One region of the Blautia sp. HCP3S3_B11 genome, then DNA from elsewhere that is predicted to be linked to it. Evidence: predicted binding sites of a transcription regulator. Region 1 holds the regulator's gene; the other holds the start of a gene.

Region 1 (8,028 bases):
AGTTCAGCGATGCTGTTTCCCGCCGGTTTTCATTCTGAAATGGCATTTACAGCAACAGCCGGTTCAAAGTGTGTGTCTTTCTCATTCTTCATCTTCGTGACACACTCTTGTTTAATTTTATAATATTCCGACGCTTTTTTCAACTATTTTTTACATATGTTTTTAATTTTTCTTCAAGCTGGGCGATCAGCTCCTCAAAAGGCTTGTCTCCTGTGACCATCTCAACATCCGCAAACTTCGCATAAACCGGATCTCTTTGTTTCAGAAGCTTCTTGATCTTGTCTTCTTTATCTTCACCTTCGATCAAAGGATTATTGCTGGAATTCTCCAGTCTCTTCTTCAATGTAGCGTAAGATCCTTTCAGATATACCACAGTCCCAAGCTTCCTGATATATTTGGCATTCTGCTCCTGCATCGGCAGTCCGGCTCCCAGTGAAATAACTTTCTGTTCCGGATCATCGATTAAAGCCTTAATTACAGTAGTCTCAAGTGCTCTGTAAAATGGTTCGCCAAATCTTTCAAAAATCTCTTTCATTGTAAGGTTCATCTTTTTACTTACTACGCGGTCAACATCTATAAACGGCAGATTAAAATCCTTTGCCAGACGTTTTCCTACTTTTGTTTTTCCTGAACCCATAAATCCTATGATAACAATATGGTTCATGAATTCCCCTCCTCTTTACGGTAAAAATATAGCACAATTCTTTCAAGGTATCTCTTAAGTACGATCTGAATCTCTTCTTTCGGATTGAGTGGTTTCACCAGAATATTACGGATTCCTGCACGTTTCGCTCCAAATATATCAGTAAACAGCTGGTCTCCCACAAAAATCGTATTACTCCTGTCAGTTCCAAGAAGTTCCATTGCCCTGATATAATTCTTCGTTGAAGGCTTGTGTGCATCTTCTATGAAATGCTCTCCTATCGCATCATTAAAAGAGGAAACTCTTTCATACTGATTATTCGACAGGAAACAACACTTAAAGCCAAGTTCCTTCAAATGTGCAAACAATGCGCATGCTCTCTCATCTGCCGGTGCGCCATGGGGTACTAAAGTATTATCTATATCAAATAAAAGCCCCCTGTATCCTTGCGCATACAGATTGTCAAAGTCAATCACATAAGTAGAATCCACATATTCATCCGGAAAAAAACATTTAAACATTTGCAGCTATTCCTTTATTTGTATTTTTACGATCAACGCTCATTAAGCGGAACGTATACCGCCGGTTCCAGAACGTTCTTGTATGCAGGACGAATGATCTTGTCAGCATTGATAAGCTCTTCCATTCGGTGAGCACTCCATCCTACGATACGCGCAACTGCAAACATCGGCGTAAACAGCTCAAGCGGCAGATCCAGCATACTGTAGACAAAGCCACTGTAGAAATCCACATTGGCACTTACCCCTTTATAAATACGACGTTCCTCTGCAATTACTTCCGGTGCCAGACGTTCTACCATAGAATACAGACCATAATCCTTCATTCTGCCCTTCTCCCTTGCCAGTGTTTCCACATAAGTTTTAAACACTTCGGCTCGCGGATCAGATACAGAATAGATGGCATGTCCCATACCATAGATCAGTCCTTTCTGATCAAATGCTTCTTTATGAAGAAGTCTCTTTAAGTATACACGGACTTCGTCTTCATCTTTCCAGTCCTTAACTTCTTTCTTCATATCATTGAACATTTTGACAACTTTAATGTTTGCGCCGCCATGTTTTGGTCCTTTTAAAGATCCAAGTGCTGCCGCAATCGCAGAATAAGTATCGGTTCCTGATGAAGAGACAACATGAGTTGTAAATGTAGAGTTATTACCTCCGCCATGCTCCATATGAAGAATAAGTGCAATATCCAGAATCTTCGCTTCCAGATGTGAATATTTCTTATCTGGTCTTAACATTCTCAGAATGTTCTCTGCCGTTGAAAGTTCTTTCTTCGGATTATGGATATAAAGGCTCTTTCCCTTTATGTAATGGTTATAAGCCTGATAACCATAGACAGACAGCAGTGGAAATATACTGATAAGATTCAGACATTGTCTGAGTACATTTGGCAATGACGTGTCATCTGGATTTGTATCATAAGAATATAATGTAAGCACGCTTCTTGAAAGAGCATTCATAATATCCTTACTTGGTGCTTTCATTACAACATCGCGGACAAAATTTGTCGGGAGTGACCGCTGATCAGCCAGAAGCTCTGTAAAATCAGCAAGCTGCTTCTTGTCAGGAAGCTTCCCAAACAACAACAGATATGTAACTTCTTCAAACCCATATCTGTCGTCTTCAATAAAGCCCTTTGTCAGTTCTTTAATATCGTATCCCCTGTAGGAAAGACTGCCTGCACATGGAACTTCTTTACCATCTACGATCTTTGTAGCTTTGACATTGGAAACCTGTGTCAGCCCCGCAAGAACGCCTTTTCCATTAATGTCACGCAGACCTCTCTTTACATCATATTTTCCATACAAAGAAAGATCCAGACTTGTATGCTCCTTGCAGATATCAGTCAGATTTTCAATTTCAGGTGTTACTTTCATTTTAAATCCCGCCATGTAATTAAATCCCCTTTCTTCACAATTCTGTCGATAATAAGTCCCCCTCTTCATCCCTGATCTGTTATGAGATACTGATCGATAATGTTACTTTTCACTGCTAATATCCCGCAAGTTACCGGGTATAACAAGTATAGAATGAATCGTAACCGAAAACTTAAAACAATAACTGTTTCCAGCTATTTAATAAAAGTATAGCATTTTTTTTCCATCTGGTCTATATTTTATATAAACTGTTTTTTCTTTCACCAGATCGTGTTTAAAAAGCCTTTCTGCAAACACGTTCTGGCTCATAAATGTTACAGAAATTATAGTGACCAATATCATATGGATGATTCTTAACATTTTCTCATATTTAACTTTTTTTATCAAGTCAAAATTTGTTCACAAAATTTTTATAAAAAAATTTCATTTATCTCTTTCCATTTGTAACACTTTAGTGTATAATAACGTCGATTTAAAAATTATAACTCAAACGATCGACGAGGAGGAAATCATTATGTCTTATACTGAAGAGGTATACGAGAGAGTCGTAGCACAGAATCCAAATGAGCCTGAATTCCATCAGGCAGTAAAGGAAGTTTTAGACTCCCTTAAAGTCGTAATCGACAAAAATGAAGAAGAATACCGCAAACTTTCCATTCTGGAGCGTCTTGTTGAGCCAGAAAGAATCATTTCTTTCCGTGTTCCGTGGGTAGATGACAAGGGTGTTGTACAGGTAAACAAGGGTTATCGTGTACAGTTCAACAGCGCAATCGGACCATACAAGGGTGGTTTAAGATTCCATCCGTCAGTAAACCAGGGAATTCTTAAATTCTTAGGTTTTGAGCAGATCTTCAAGAACTCTCTTACAGGTCTCCCAATCGGTGGCGGTAAAGGTGGTTCCAACTTCGATCCTAAAGGAAAATCTGACAGAGAAGTTATGGCATTCTGCCAGAGCTTTATGACAGAGCTTTCCAAATATATCGGCGCTGACATGGACGTTCCTGCAGGTGATATCGGTGTAGGCGGACGTGAGATCGGTTATCTGTACGGACAGTACAAGAGAAACCGTGGATTATATGAAGGTGTTCTCACAGGTAAAGGTCTTTCCTATGGTGGATCTTTAATCCGTACACAGGCCACAGGATATGGTCTTGTATATATGCTTGACGAGATGGTTAAAGCTAAAAACGATACAATTTCCGGTAAAACTCTTATCGTAACAGGTTCCGGTAACGTTGCTATCTACGCTGTAGAAAAAGCTACTGAACTTGGCGGTAAAGTTGTTGCTATGTGCGACTCCAACGGATATATCTATGATCCGGAAGGAATCAAACTTGACATCGTTAAAGATATCAAAGAAGTAAAACGTGGACGTATCAAAGAATATGCTGATCGTGTTGAAGGCGCTACTTACACAGAAGGAAAAGGTATCTGGAATATCAAATGCGATATCTATCTTCCATGCGCAACACAGAACGAGCTTGATCTTGACGCCGTTAAAACTCTTATCGCAAACGGCTGCAAATATGTTGCAGAAGGTGCTAACATGCCTACTACCCGTGAAGCAACAGATTATCTTATGGCAAACGGCGTAACATTTATGCCTGGTAAAGCTGCTAATGCCGGTGGTGTTGCTACTTCCGCGCTGGAAATGTGCCAGAACTCTGCAAGACTTTCCTGGACAGCTGAAGAAGTTGATGCAAAACTTCATCAGATCATGGTTGACATCTTCAACAAAGTTGATGATGCTTCCAAACGTTATGGAATGGAAGGCAACTATGTTGTAGGTGCTAACATCGCAGGCTTTGAGAAAGTTGTAGATGCTATGAAAGCTCAGGGTATTGTTTAATTTTTAATTCGTTAACTACCCCATAAAAAATACACATAAAAAGTCGGTGGAATTAATTCTGCCGGCTTTTTATAATGTAAAAATATACTCCATTTTTCGTCTGTATTTTGGATATTTCCAAATAATTTGTCAATCGGATATTCGCAATCCGCTTACCTGTAATATAAAAACTGCTGTCTGATATATGCAGTCTTTCACCCGCTATCTCAAAACAGCAGCTATCTTTTTTTCACAGCATCTGATCAATATTAATGTGTTAATTCATAAACTTCTTCAGTTCATCCATAAATGTACTGACATCTTTAAATTCTCTGTACACTGATGCGAAACGTACATAAGCAACCGCATCCAGATCTTTGAGATGATTCATCACGATCTCTCCAATCTTTGTGCTGGAAATTTCTTTTTCTTCCGTATTAAAAATTTCCCCTTCGATGGCATCCATCATTTCTTCCACTTTATCTATAGATATCGGTCTTTTATAGCACGCTCTCAGAATGCCTGCCTGAATCTTGGCACGACTGTACTGCTCTCTGTTCTGATCTTTCTTGATCACCGTAAGCGGAATACTCTCCACTTTCTCATATGTAGTAAATCTTCTGCCACAGGCATCGCATAAACGGCGGCGACGAATAGAGTTTGTATCCTCTACCGGTCTGGAATCAACTACTCTCGTGTTATCCTGATTACAAAATGGACACTTCATAGGACGTCCCCCCTTTTTAAGTCATATCACGTTTTCTGTGAGATTATGTTGTATAGCTGTAACTATTCAGCAGTCTACTATCCCATGAGATATTTTCACATAGAAACATGGTACTGAACAGTTACGTATGAGTTTATTATACTGTATTTCTATTTGAAGTGTCAATAAAAGGACTTGCATAAATTTTCGCAAAAATACATAAATTGTTATCAGATAACGTTACTGTTCATTTCGCTCTCGGTAACGGATGACTCTTTGTATTCAGAAAGGATCTTCCAATTCTATGAGAATCTGCGAATTAAAGCAAAAAGAAGTAATCAATACCTGCACCTGTCGAAGTCTTGGATGTCCTGTTGATATAGAATTCGACTGCAAAACTAATCGTCTGACAGCTTTGATCGTGCCTGGTCCCGGAAAACTGTGTTGTCTTTTTGGACATGACAGCGAATATCTCATTCCCTGGGAATGCATCTGCCGAATTGGTGATGATATTATTCTTGTGGAGATTGAAGAAGAAAAATGTTTACATAAATAACCATATAACCACACCTGCTGCGTCAGACGAATATAGCGATATGCTTTAAGCCTTTATTTTGTCAAGGGGTAATATTTTTTATATTTTCCAGTCAAAAGTATAATTATTCCTCCATCTGAGAATCATTCTTACTGAAACATTATCAGGTGAATTTTACTGTTTTACGTTTAAGGATAATAAGGAGGATTCAAAAAAGATGGCACTGAACAAAGTAGAAATCTGTGGAGTCAATACGGCGAAACTTCCTGTTCTTAATGCAGAAGAAAAAGAAGAACTGTTCAGCCGTATCAAAGAAGGTGATGAACAGGCACGTGAATTATACATCAAAGGAAACCTGCGGCTGGTCCTCAGTGTGATACGAAGATTTCAAAACAGCAACGAAAATGCAGATGATCTCTTTCAGATCGGCTGTATCGGCCTGATCAAAGCAATCGATAACTTTGACACAACTCTACAGGTAAAATTTTCAACATATGCCGTTCCCATGATCATTGGAGAAATCCGAAGATACCTAAGGGATAATAACAGCATTCGTGTAAGCCGCTCTCTTCGCGACATTGCATATAAAGCGATCTATACCCGCGAAACTTATATGAAACAGTATCTTAAAGAACCGACAGTCACCGAGATTGCACAGGAAATCGGTATCGAAAAAGAAATGATCGTATACGCTCTGGACGCGATTCAAAATCCGGTAAGCCTCTTTGAACCGGTTTATACCGAAGGAGGAGATACTCTTTATGTTATGGATCAAATCAGCGATACCAAAAATAAAGAAGATCGCTGGATTGAAGATCTGTCTCTCAGGGAAGCTATGAAGCGTCTGAGTAAACGTGAAAAACATATCATAGAACTACGCTTTTACGAAGGAAAAACTCAGATGGAAGTGGCTCAGGAAATAGGCATCTCCCAGGCACAGGTCAGCCGCCTGGAGAAAAATGCCTTAAAATCCATGCGCAATTATCTGCGCACCTGAAAGTTACTGTTCACTCTGTTCTCAGTAGCACTCGAAAAGCTTTATCATATTTTCCTGTCATAGAAATACTACAAAATAATTTTCTATAATATAAAAAGCAGTCCAGTATTTATACTTACCAGACTGCTTACATATTTTTTTAAAGTTTCAGAACTTCCTGCCAGTTTTCTATGTCATATATCTGCTTCACATCCAGTGCACCAGACATTGCAGGGAAAAACTTCTTCATATCTGTAAACACTACAGCATAGTCAAACTTTGACATTCCCAGTATTCTTCGAAGCTCACGTTTATAGAAATCAAGAAGCATCTCAGGCACTTCTGTTTCCTCTGCTTTCATGAACTTCTTATGGCATACATATTCCTCATCTGTAGCAGGATAAGAACGTTTCCAGTATAATACCCTCACTTCTTTTGACAGTTCATTCAATTTCTTTGCAGATTCCTCTTCCTTTGCGCCATTACCAATCAGGGTGACATCAAAATGTTCAAAATCTACTTTGTTCAGGAATTTATAAAATGCCGTTGTCTCAGGTGCATCACTAAAATCACCTGCATATACCAAAAGTTTTACTTTATCTGTTTTATTCAGGTATACCGGATTTACCGGTTCTTTTCCGTCAAACATCACATCAACGATTCGTCTGCAGACATTTCCGTCATCTCTTGGACATATCTGTACTCTGGCTTTCGCATATTTCTCCTGATAAGAACTTACTGCTGCCGGAATATCTTTGAGCAGCTCACCCAGTTTCTCCGGTGAAGATACCGCCGGTCCCGGAAGATTGTCAAATCCATAATATAATCCTCTGTAATCTTCAAATTTTTCTGCATCAGGCACATAGAACAGAATCGGTTTTCCTGTCAGCATGAAATCGTAGAAAATACTGGAATAATCAGAAATAAGTACATCTGTTACAGACAAAATCTCATTGGTATCCATTGTAGCAGGGATAAATTTCGCCTGAGCATCTCCCAGTTCCACCTGATTCTCTTTCAGATAATGATATACGATCTGATGAAGTTTAACCAATACCTGATACTCTTTTGTATCTATGCTGTCTTCTATGCTCTGAATCAGTTTATATACGTCCTGTAAATCTGTATCCGGCTGACTATACTGCTCACCTCTCCATGTCGGAGCATAAAGGATTATTTTTTTATCCGCTTCTGCATTTACGCCATAACCTTGAAGTTTCCGAATAATTTCTGCGCGATTATTCTCAAACAGTTTATCATTGCGCGGGAAGCCTTCTTCAAGGATTGTTCCCTCATACAGATTCTGCATTTTATAAGAATTCTTATATGCCGTCTCAGTCATGTAAGGGCCTGAAGAAACAATATAATCTGCACTAAGCAGATTTCTTGCTGTATTTCCCTGAGAAATATTAGCTCCCGGAATATCAAATCCCATGTTCT
Region 2 (8,028 bases), on a different contig from region 1:
CTGGTGCTTATGTAGCTGAAATCGTCCGTTCCGGTATCATGTCTATTGATCAGGGACAGACAGAGGCAGGACGAAGCCTGGGACTGAATTTCAGCCAGACGATGCGCCTGATCATTATCCCACAGGCATTTAAGAATGTACTTCCGGCACTGGTAAATGAATTTATCGTGCTGATCAAAGAGACATCCATCATCGGTTATATCGGTATGATGGACCTGACAAAGGGTGCTATGCTGATTCAGAGCCGTACCTATAATGCGTTCTGGCCATTGATGGCAGCAGCAGCGATCTATCTTGTGATCGTTGGAATCCTTACATGGGGTATGAATAAACTGGAAAGGAGATTGAGAACCAGTGAGCGATAAGAATGTACTGATCCAGGTGAAAGAACTGAAAAAAGCTTTTGGCAGTAATCAGGTTCTTGACGGAATTACAACGGATATCTGTCAGGGAGAAGTAGTAGCGATCATCGGTCCTTCCGGTTCCGGTAAATCTACTTTCCTGAGATCTTTAAATCTTCTGGAGGTTCCGACAGGCGGACAGATTCTCTTTGAGGGAGCAGATATCACAGATCCGAAGGTTGATATCAACAGACACCGTCAGAAAATCGGAATGGTGTTCCAGCAGTTTAATCTTTTTCCGCATAAAACGGTAAAACAGAACATTATGCTGGCGCCGGTAGAACTGAAACTGATGACAAAGGAAGAAGCGTCTAAGAAAGCGGATGAGCTTCTGGCGCGTGTAGGACTTCCGGACAAAGCCAATGCATATCCGGATATGCTTTCCGGTGGACAGAAACAGCGTATTGCTATTGCCCGTTCTCTGGCTATGAACCCGGATGTAATGCTCTTTGACGAGCCGACTTCCGCACTCGACCCTGAGATGGTTGGTGAGGTTCTGGAGCTGATGAAGGAGCTTGCACAGTCCGGTATGACCATGGTTGTTGTTACTCATGAGATGGGATTTGCCAGAGAAGTAGCGACAAGAGTTCTTTTCATCGACGATGGTAAGATTCAGGAGGAGAATACACCGAAAGAATTCTTTGAGAATCCGAAGAATCCGAGACTGAGAGACTTCCTTTCAAAAGTTTTATAACAGGGAATCATAATGCTGAAAAAATTTAACAGTTTTATAGAGAAATGGATGGCACTGGTAACACCGACATGCCTGTTGATGGGCGTGTGTTTTCCTGATATTGCCAAATGCGGTCTGCCTTATGTGCCGGCCGTATTTGCATTTATAACATTTGCGGGGGCGCTGAAATCGCGTTTCCGTGACGTGGCGAATGTGTTTCGCCATCCGGGGGCTCTGCTTATCATTATGCTTTTGCTTCATGTTGTGATGCCGGCAGCGGCTTGTGGCGCAGGGCATATTTTCTTTGGCGATAATATGGATCTGATCACAGGAATGGTGCTGGAATTTGCAGTTCCTACGGCAGTAGTAAGCCTGATGTGGGTGACAATTTATGAGGGAAACAGCCCGTTATCGTTGTCACTTGTGGTTATGGATACGGTGCTGGCACCGTTTCTGATTCCGGCTACTTTGCGGATTCTGCTGGGTTCCGCAGTGACGATGGATCCGACGAAAATGATGCGGGAGCTGGTATTTATGGTGGCACTTCCGGCTATCGCTGCGATGACTTTGAACCAGGTTACAGATGGAAAAGTGATGAAGACATGGCCGGGAAAACTGGCACCTTTTTCCAAGCTGGCATTGATGTTTGTGGTGACCTCTAATTCATCTAAAGTGGCGCCGTATATCAGGGATATGAATATGCAGAGGGTGAAAGTGGCATTGGCAATTCTGGTGCTGGCTGCGTCAGGATATGCGCTTGGCTGGCTGGTGGCTCATGTGTTCAGACGTGACCGAAGTATAGCGGTTTCGATGATGTATGGAACAGGAATGAGAAATATCAGCGCAGGAGCAGTGATAGCGGCTGCATATTTTCCGGGAGAGGTGATGTTTCCGGTTATGATCGGGACGTTGTTTCAGCAGGTGCTGGCGGCACTGTTTGGAAAACTGCTGGCACAGAAGGACATGAAAACTGATAAGTAATTAGTATAGAACGCAAATCAATTTGGCAAAGCGAAGTGTTGGATTTATCAACGCAATAAGGCAGTGGAGTGTAATCCATTTCGATTATAGCAATCCTCGTAAATAATGCATTTAAGACAGTTCAGCAGAGTGCGAAAGACAAGGAAGATATCTGCAGGCGTGCTAACGCACGGCAAAGATATCTGACGCAGGATTTCACACTCTGATGGGCTGGATTAAGATGCATTATTTTAGAAGCTTGCTATAGAATGAGTTGCGTTCATATTATGTAAAACAGGGACTGTAAGCAGAAATTGATATAAAATATCAATCAGCGTATAGTCCCTGTTTATATTATCAGCATTGGAATATGTTTTTTGCGAAAGAAGAGACAGGTATCTGCTTCTCAATTCTCAGGAGAATCAATCTGCGATTCAGTCTTCTCTGCATTCGAAGCTTCTACGTATTTCTTAAGTTCTTTGTAGCAATATTTGATGATCTCTTTACGGGTAATGATACCGATAAAGTATCCCTGATCATCGACAACCGGAACATAATTCTGGTTAATGGCCTTATCAAGCAGATCCTCCATATCGGAGTCTGCGTGAACTGCTTTGTAGGTTGCCCTGCGTGGGATAGCCATGATTGAAATGCCCTCGGCTGCTTTCAGATTTGGGACATTTAAGGTTTTCATTCCCCAGAGCAGATCGCCTTCAGAAATGGTTCCTTTATATTTTCCATCCAGACTCAGAAGTGGAATACAAGAGAATTTCCTGTGCTCCATTTTCTCAAGTGTCTGGCGGAGTGTTTCATCTTCAAATATATATGCTACGTCGCTTTTTGGTGTTAAGAAAAACAAAATATTCACTTGTGTATTTACCCCGCTACATTCATTGCGATATGCGCAGATATATCTGGGCATATGTGATTATCTGATATAGATGTACTGACGAATCAATATCTGAAATTGTCGGTCAGCATGATTATGCTTCGGATGATACAGCTATTTCTTACAGAAGCTGTACACCCTTGGCTTCAGCCTCTTTCATAACTTCTTCCGGCCACAGGGAAGCGTGTACTTCACCGATATGGGCTTTTCTGAGGAAGAACATACAGATACGGGACTGGCCGATACCACCGCCGATGGTGTATGGAAGTTCTTTGTTCAGGATTGCTTTCTGGAAAGGAAGCTCACGTCTGTCGTCGCAGCCTGCGATAGTCAGCTGTTTGTCAAGGGCGTCTTCATCAACACGGATACCCATGGAAGAGAGCTCCAGTGCGATGTCAAGAACCGGATAATAAACGAGGATATCACCGTTTAATTCCCAGTCATCATAGTCCGGCGCACGTCCGTCGTGGCGTTCTCCGTTAGTTAATGTCTTACCAACCTGCATAAGGAATACAGCGCCTTTTTCTTTAACGACTTTGTATTCACGTTCCTTAGGAGTAAGATCCGGATACATGTCAACCAGTTCCTGTGTGCTGACAAATGCGATCTCTCTTGGAAGGATTTCTTCGATATAATCGTACTGAACAGCCATATATTTCTCTGTTTTACGAAGAACGCTGTAGATCGCGCGTACGGTGGATACAAGTGTGTCCATGTTGCGCTCTTCTTTGCTGATGATCTTTTCCCAGTCCCACTGGTCTACATATACAGAGTGGATGTTATCCAGGTCTTCGTCTCTTCTGATGGCAATCATGTCTGTGTAAAGACCTTCACCATGAGCGAAACCATATTTCTGTAATGCGTATCTTTTCCATTTGGCAAGAGAGTGTACGATCTCGGCATTCTCTTTCTGTCCTTTGATATCAAAGCTTACCGGGCGTTCTACACCGTTTAAGTTGTCGTTCAGACCGGATGACGGATTTACGAATACCGGAGCGGAAACTCGCAGCAGATTGAGCTTCTGGGAGAGCGTCTGCTGGAAGAAATCTTTCACAGTCTTAATGGCAATCTGGGTATCGTGGAGATTTAAAGCTGACTGATACCCGTCAGGAATTTTAATCTGATCCATTATTGGAATCCTCCTACAATTCTGTATTTGCATATTCCATAGCAAAATAATAAAATATTATAGATGTTCTGCATTATTTTATTGTTCAGCTATTGAGGAATATCCATTAATCATTTGTTACAGATTACTAAGTGAATGGCAACAATCCTGTTACGGTTCATTCAGTTCTCAGTAACACAATCTTTCACTTCGCTATTATAACAGGAAAATATCTGTTTGACAATTTCCACCTTGCAAGATTAGTGTAAAATGTTACAATAAAAATAACAGAAAATCGGATTATGAAACGGATTACGGATAATTATAGAATATAGGGGGAAGATATATGGGAAAGAGATGCCAGGTTTGTGACGGGCCGATCGTAAATGGAAGATGTAAATATTGTGGAATGCCATATAGAAATGATTTAGAACTGTATCATCTGAACGAGGATCGGTCAGAGCATTACCGTCATGCGTCGGCGAAAGTGAGAAAGGTTATGGCCGAGAGCGAGATACCACTGCCGGACAGAAATAAAACGGCAAATAAGTCTTCGAAAACCAGTACGGTAAAAAAGACAGTGCCGAAGGCAAAAACAGAAAAAGTGCAGACTTCAGTAAAAAAAGCGTCGGCAGGACAGAATGTCGGCACTCGTACATATACCACGAATCGAAATCCCGTACAGAAGCGGAAAGAGAAGAAAAAGAGCAAAAAGGGAGCAACTGTATTCTGGATCATTGTTGTAATTTTACTGAGTGTTGCAGCACAGACCGAAGAGTACTGGGATAGTATTGGATATAGAATTGAGTCGTTTATCAATGATGAGTTTGGAATAAATCCCGGCAGTGTTTTTTCAGACAGCGATGATGGGGAAACAGAGACAAAAGACTGGGATAATAAAGTCAGTAAGGTTGCGGAATCAACCGAGAATATTCAGGACACCGAACCGGATACTTATATTTTCGCAGGAGAAAGTTATGTGGTTGGAGAGAATTATATAAAGACACAAGAAGGCATCTATGGTTTAGAGGATATAGAGTATGAATTTTTAATTGAGCCGGGAGAATATAAGATTAAATCTGGCTGGGAAGAGGTGGCACTGGAGATTAAGTACACTACAGGAAAGAAGAAAACTGTAAAATTTGACGAAGCAGGACAGCAGGAGAGAATGGAATTACATGCAGGGGATGAGGTTTCTGCGGTATCTCTGGACGGTCAAGAGAATTATCTTGCATTATATAAAATTCAGCAATATGACGAATAATTTTTTTGCTCTTCCCTTTTATCATAGTCTGTGCTATACTTGATAAACGTACCACATATAGAATAAATTGTGGACAACGAAAGAAAATAATACTATATCTTGTATATGGGAGCGGAAAGTATGATATATGTAATAAAGAAAGATGGCACAAGAGAAGAGTTTAATTCACAGAAAATCGTAGCGGCAGTAAATAAGTCGGCGGCCAGAATCTTATATACATTTTCTGACAAAGAGAAAGAATTTATCTGCCATTTTGCGGAAGAACATGCAGAAGCACTGGGCAAGAATGAGATACAGATCCAGGAGATGCATAATATTGTGGAAGGAGCACTTGAGAGAGTGAACCCGGCTGTAGCCAAGAGTTATCGTGACTACAGAAATTACAAACTTGACTTTATCCATATGATGGATGATGTATATACGAAGAGTCAGGCAATCCGTTATATCGGTGATAAGAGTAATGCAAATACAGACAGCGCACTGGTTGCTACGAAGCGAAGCCTGATTTTTAATGAACTGAATAAAGAGCTTTATCGTAAATTCTTCATGAACCGTAATGAACTTCAGGCTTGTAAAGATGGTTACATTTATATCCATGACCAGTCAGCACGTCTTGATACTATGAACTGCTGTCTCTTTGATGTCGCATCCGTGTTAAGCGGCGGATTTGAGATGGGAAATGTATGGTATAACGAGCCGAAGACATTGGATACAGCGTTTGACGTTATGGGGGATATCATCCTGAGCACCGCTGCACAGCAGTATGGCGGATTTACGGTACCTGAAGTGGATAAGATTCTTGCTCCGTATGCACAGAAGAGCTATGATAAATACATTCAGGAATTTATGAAGTACTCTGATGCGAGCTGGACCGGACGTGAGGAGCGTGCAATCGAGTATGCACTTGATAAGGTCCGCAGAGACTTTGACCAGGGATGGCAGGGAATCGAGTACAAGCTGAACACAGTGGGATCTTCCAGAGGAGATTATCCGTTTGTGACAGTAACTCTTGGACTGGGAACTAAGCAGTTTGAGAAGATGGCAAGTGTATCTCTTCTTGAAGTGCACAAAGGCGGACAGGGTAAAACAGGACGTAAGAAACCGGTGCTTTTCCCGAAGATCGTATTTCTGTATGACGAGAACATTCATGGAAAAGGCAAGATCAGTGAGGATGTATTCGAAGCAGGCGTTGACTGCTCTGCCAAGACAATGTATCCGGACTGGCTTTCTATGTCCGGAAAAGGATATATTTCCAGTATGTACAAGCAGTATGGAAAGGTTATCAGCCCGATGGGATGCCGTGCTTTCTTAAGCCCATGGTATGAACGTGGCGGAATGCACCCGGCAGATGACAAGGATGTGCCTGTATTTGTAGGCAGATTTAACATTGGTGCGGTAAGTCTTCATCTTCCGATGATTCTTGCGAAAGCGAGAGCAGAGAGCAGAGATTTCTATGAGGTACTGGATTTCTATCTTGAGATGATCCGTAATCTTCATATCCGTACGTATGATTATCTTGGACAGATGCGAGCTTCTACCAACCCGCTGGCATATTGCGAGGGTGGTTTTTATGGCGGACATCTGAAACCGAATGAGAAGATTGGAAAGATTCTGAAGCCGATGACAGCCTCCTTTGGTATCACAGCGTTAAATGAGCTTCAGGAGCTTTATAATGGTAAATCTATCGCTGAGGACGGACAGTTTGCACTGGATGTTCTGAAATATATCAATAAGAAGGTAAATGAGTTTAAAGAGCAGGATGGTTACCTTTATGCAATTTATGGAACACCGGCAGAGAGTTTGTGTGGTCTGCAGGTTGAGCAGTTCCGTAAGATGTACGGTATTGTCAAAGGTGTTTCTGACCGTCCGTATGTGAGCAACAGCTTCCATTGTCATGTGACAGAGGATGTAACTCCGATCGAGAAACAGGATCTGGAGGGACGTTTCTGGGAACTGTGTAATGGCGGTAAGATTCAGTATGTACGTTATCCAATCGATTATAATCGTGAAGCAATCCGTACACTGATCCGCAGAGCGATGTCTCTGGGATATTATGAAGGAGTTAACCTTTCTCTTGCTTACTGTGACGACTGTGGACATGAGGAGCTTGAGATGGATGTGTGTCCGGTTTGCGGTTCCAAGAACCTGACTAAGATTGACCGTATGAATGGATACCTCTCTTACAGCCGTGTGCATGGTGATACACGTCTGAATGAAGCTAAGATGGCAGAGATTGCGGAACGTAAATCTATGTAAATATAAAAAATATGAAAGTAAAAACCAGGGAGTTTTGCAAATGAAATTATCTGCAAGACTCCCTGGTTTTTTATATGATAGATTTTATATTTTATTATTTAATGATAGTTCCGGTCTTTTCATAATATCCGTCTTTTGCATGAGAGATATCTGTGATAATAGTTCTTCTGCCATCACCCTTTTCAATGAAGGCAATCCCTGCTTCAAATTTAGGGAGCATGGAACCTGGTGCGAACTGGTTCTCATCCATGTATTTCTTTGCTTCATCTACGGTGATGGTGTCAAGATATTCTTCATTGTCCTGACCAAGGTTTAAGCTGACTTTCTCTACACTTGTGAGAATCAACAGGGTATCTGCGTTTAATTCCTCTGCAAGAAGTCCGCTGGAAAGGTCTTTCTCGATGATCGCACTTGCACCATGAAGGTCGATTCCCTGTTCCATAACCGGGATACCGCCACCGCCTGCAGCGATTACTA

What was found. Region 1 encodes NrdR, which represses ribonucleotide reductase genes. Its sites were predicted from a motif close to CACAANATNTTGTG; they were not measured.
Region 2: the regulator NrdR is predicted to act here: its motif matches at 5,386-5,399, upstream of nrdD (anaerobic ribonucleoside-triphosphate reductase).

What each region holds. Positions count from the first base shown of each region.
Region 1 covers NZ_JBQHVP010000010.1:97,367-105,394, reverse strand. Annotated here, with positions in the region: gene ACTNC0_RS09700 (shikimate kinase) at 140-664, opposite strand; gene ACTNC0_RS09695 (YqeG family HAD IIIA-type phosphatase) at 661-1,164, opposite strand; gene ACTNC0_RS09690 (citrate/2-methylcitrate synthase) at 1,197-2,558, opposite strand; gene gdhA (NADP-specific glutamate dehydrogenase) at 3,058-4,392, shown strand; gene nrdR (transcriptional regulator NrdR) at 4,649-5,098, opposite strand; gene ACTNC0_RS09675 (PRC-barrel domain-containing protein) at 5,382-5,633, shown strand; gene sigG (RNA polymerase sporulation sigma factor SigG) at 5,830-6,609, shown strand; gene ACTNC0_RS09665 (CDP-glycerol glycerophosphotransferase family protein) at 6,749-8,028, opposite strand, start outside.
Region 2 covers NZ_JBQHVP010000007.1:135,981-144,008, reverse strand. Annotated here, with positions in the region: gene ACTNC0_RS07220 (amino acid ABC transporter permease) at 1-365, shown strand, start outside; gene ACTNC0_RS07215 (amino acid ABC transporter ATP-binding protein) at 355-1,095, shown strand; gene ACTNC0_RS07210 (bile acid:sodium symporter family protein) at 1,108-2,055, shown strand; gene ACTNC0_RS07205 (CBS domain-containing protein) at 2,441-2,902, opposite strand; gene asnA (aspartate--ammonia ligase) at 3,045-4,052, opposite strand; gene ACTNC0_RS07195 (hypothetical protein) at 4,378-5,295, shown strand; gene nrdD (anaerobic ribonucleoside-triphosphate reductase) at 5,416-7,551, shown strand; gene arcC (carbamate kinase) at 7,646-8,028, opposite strand, start outside.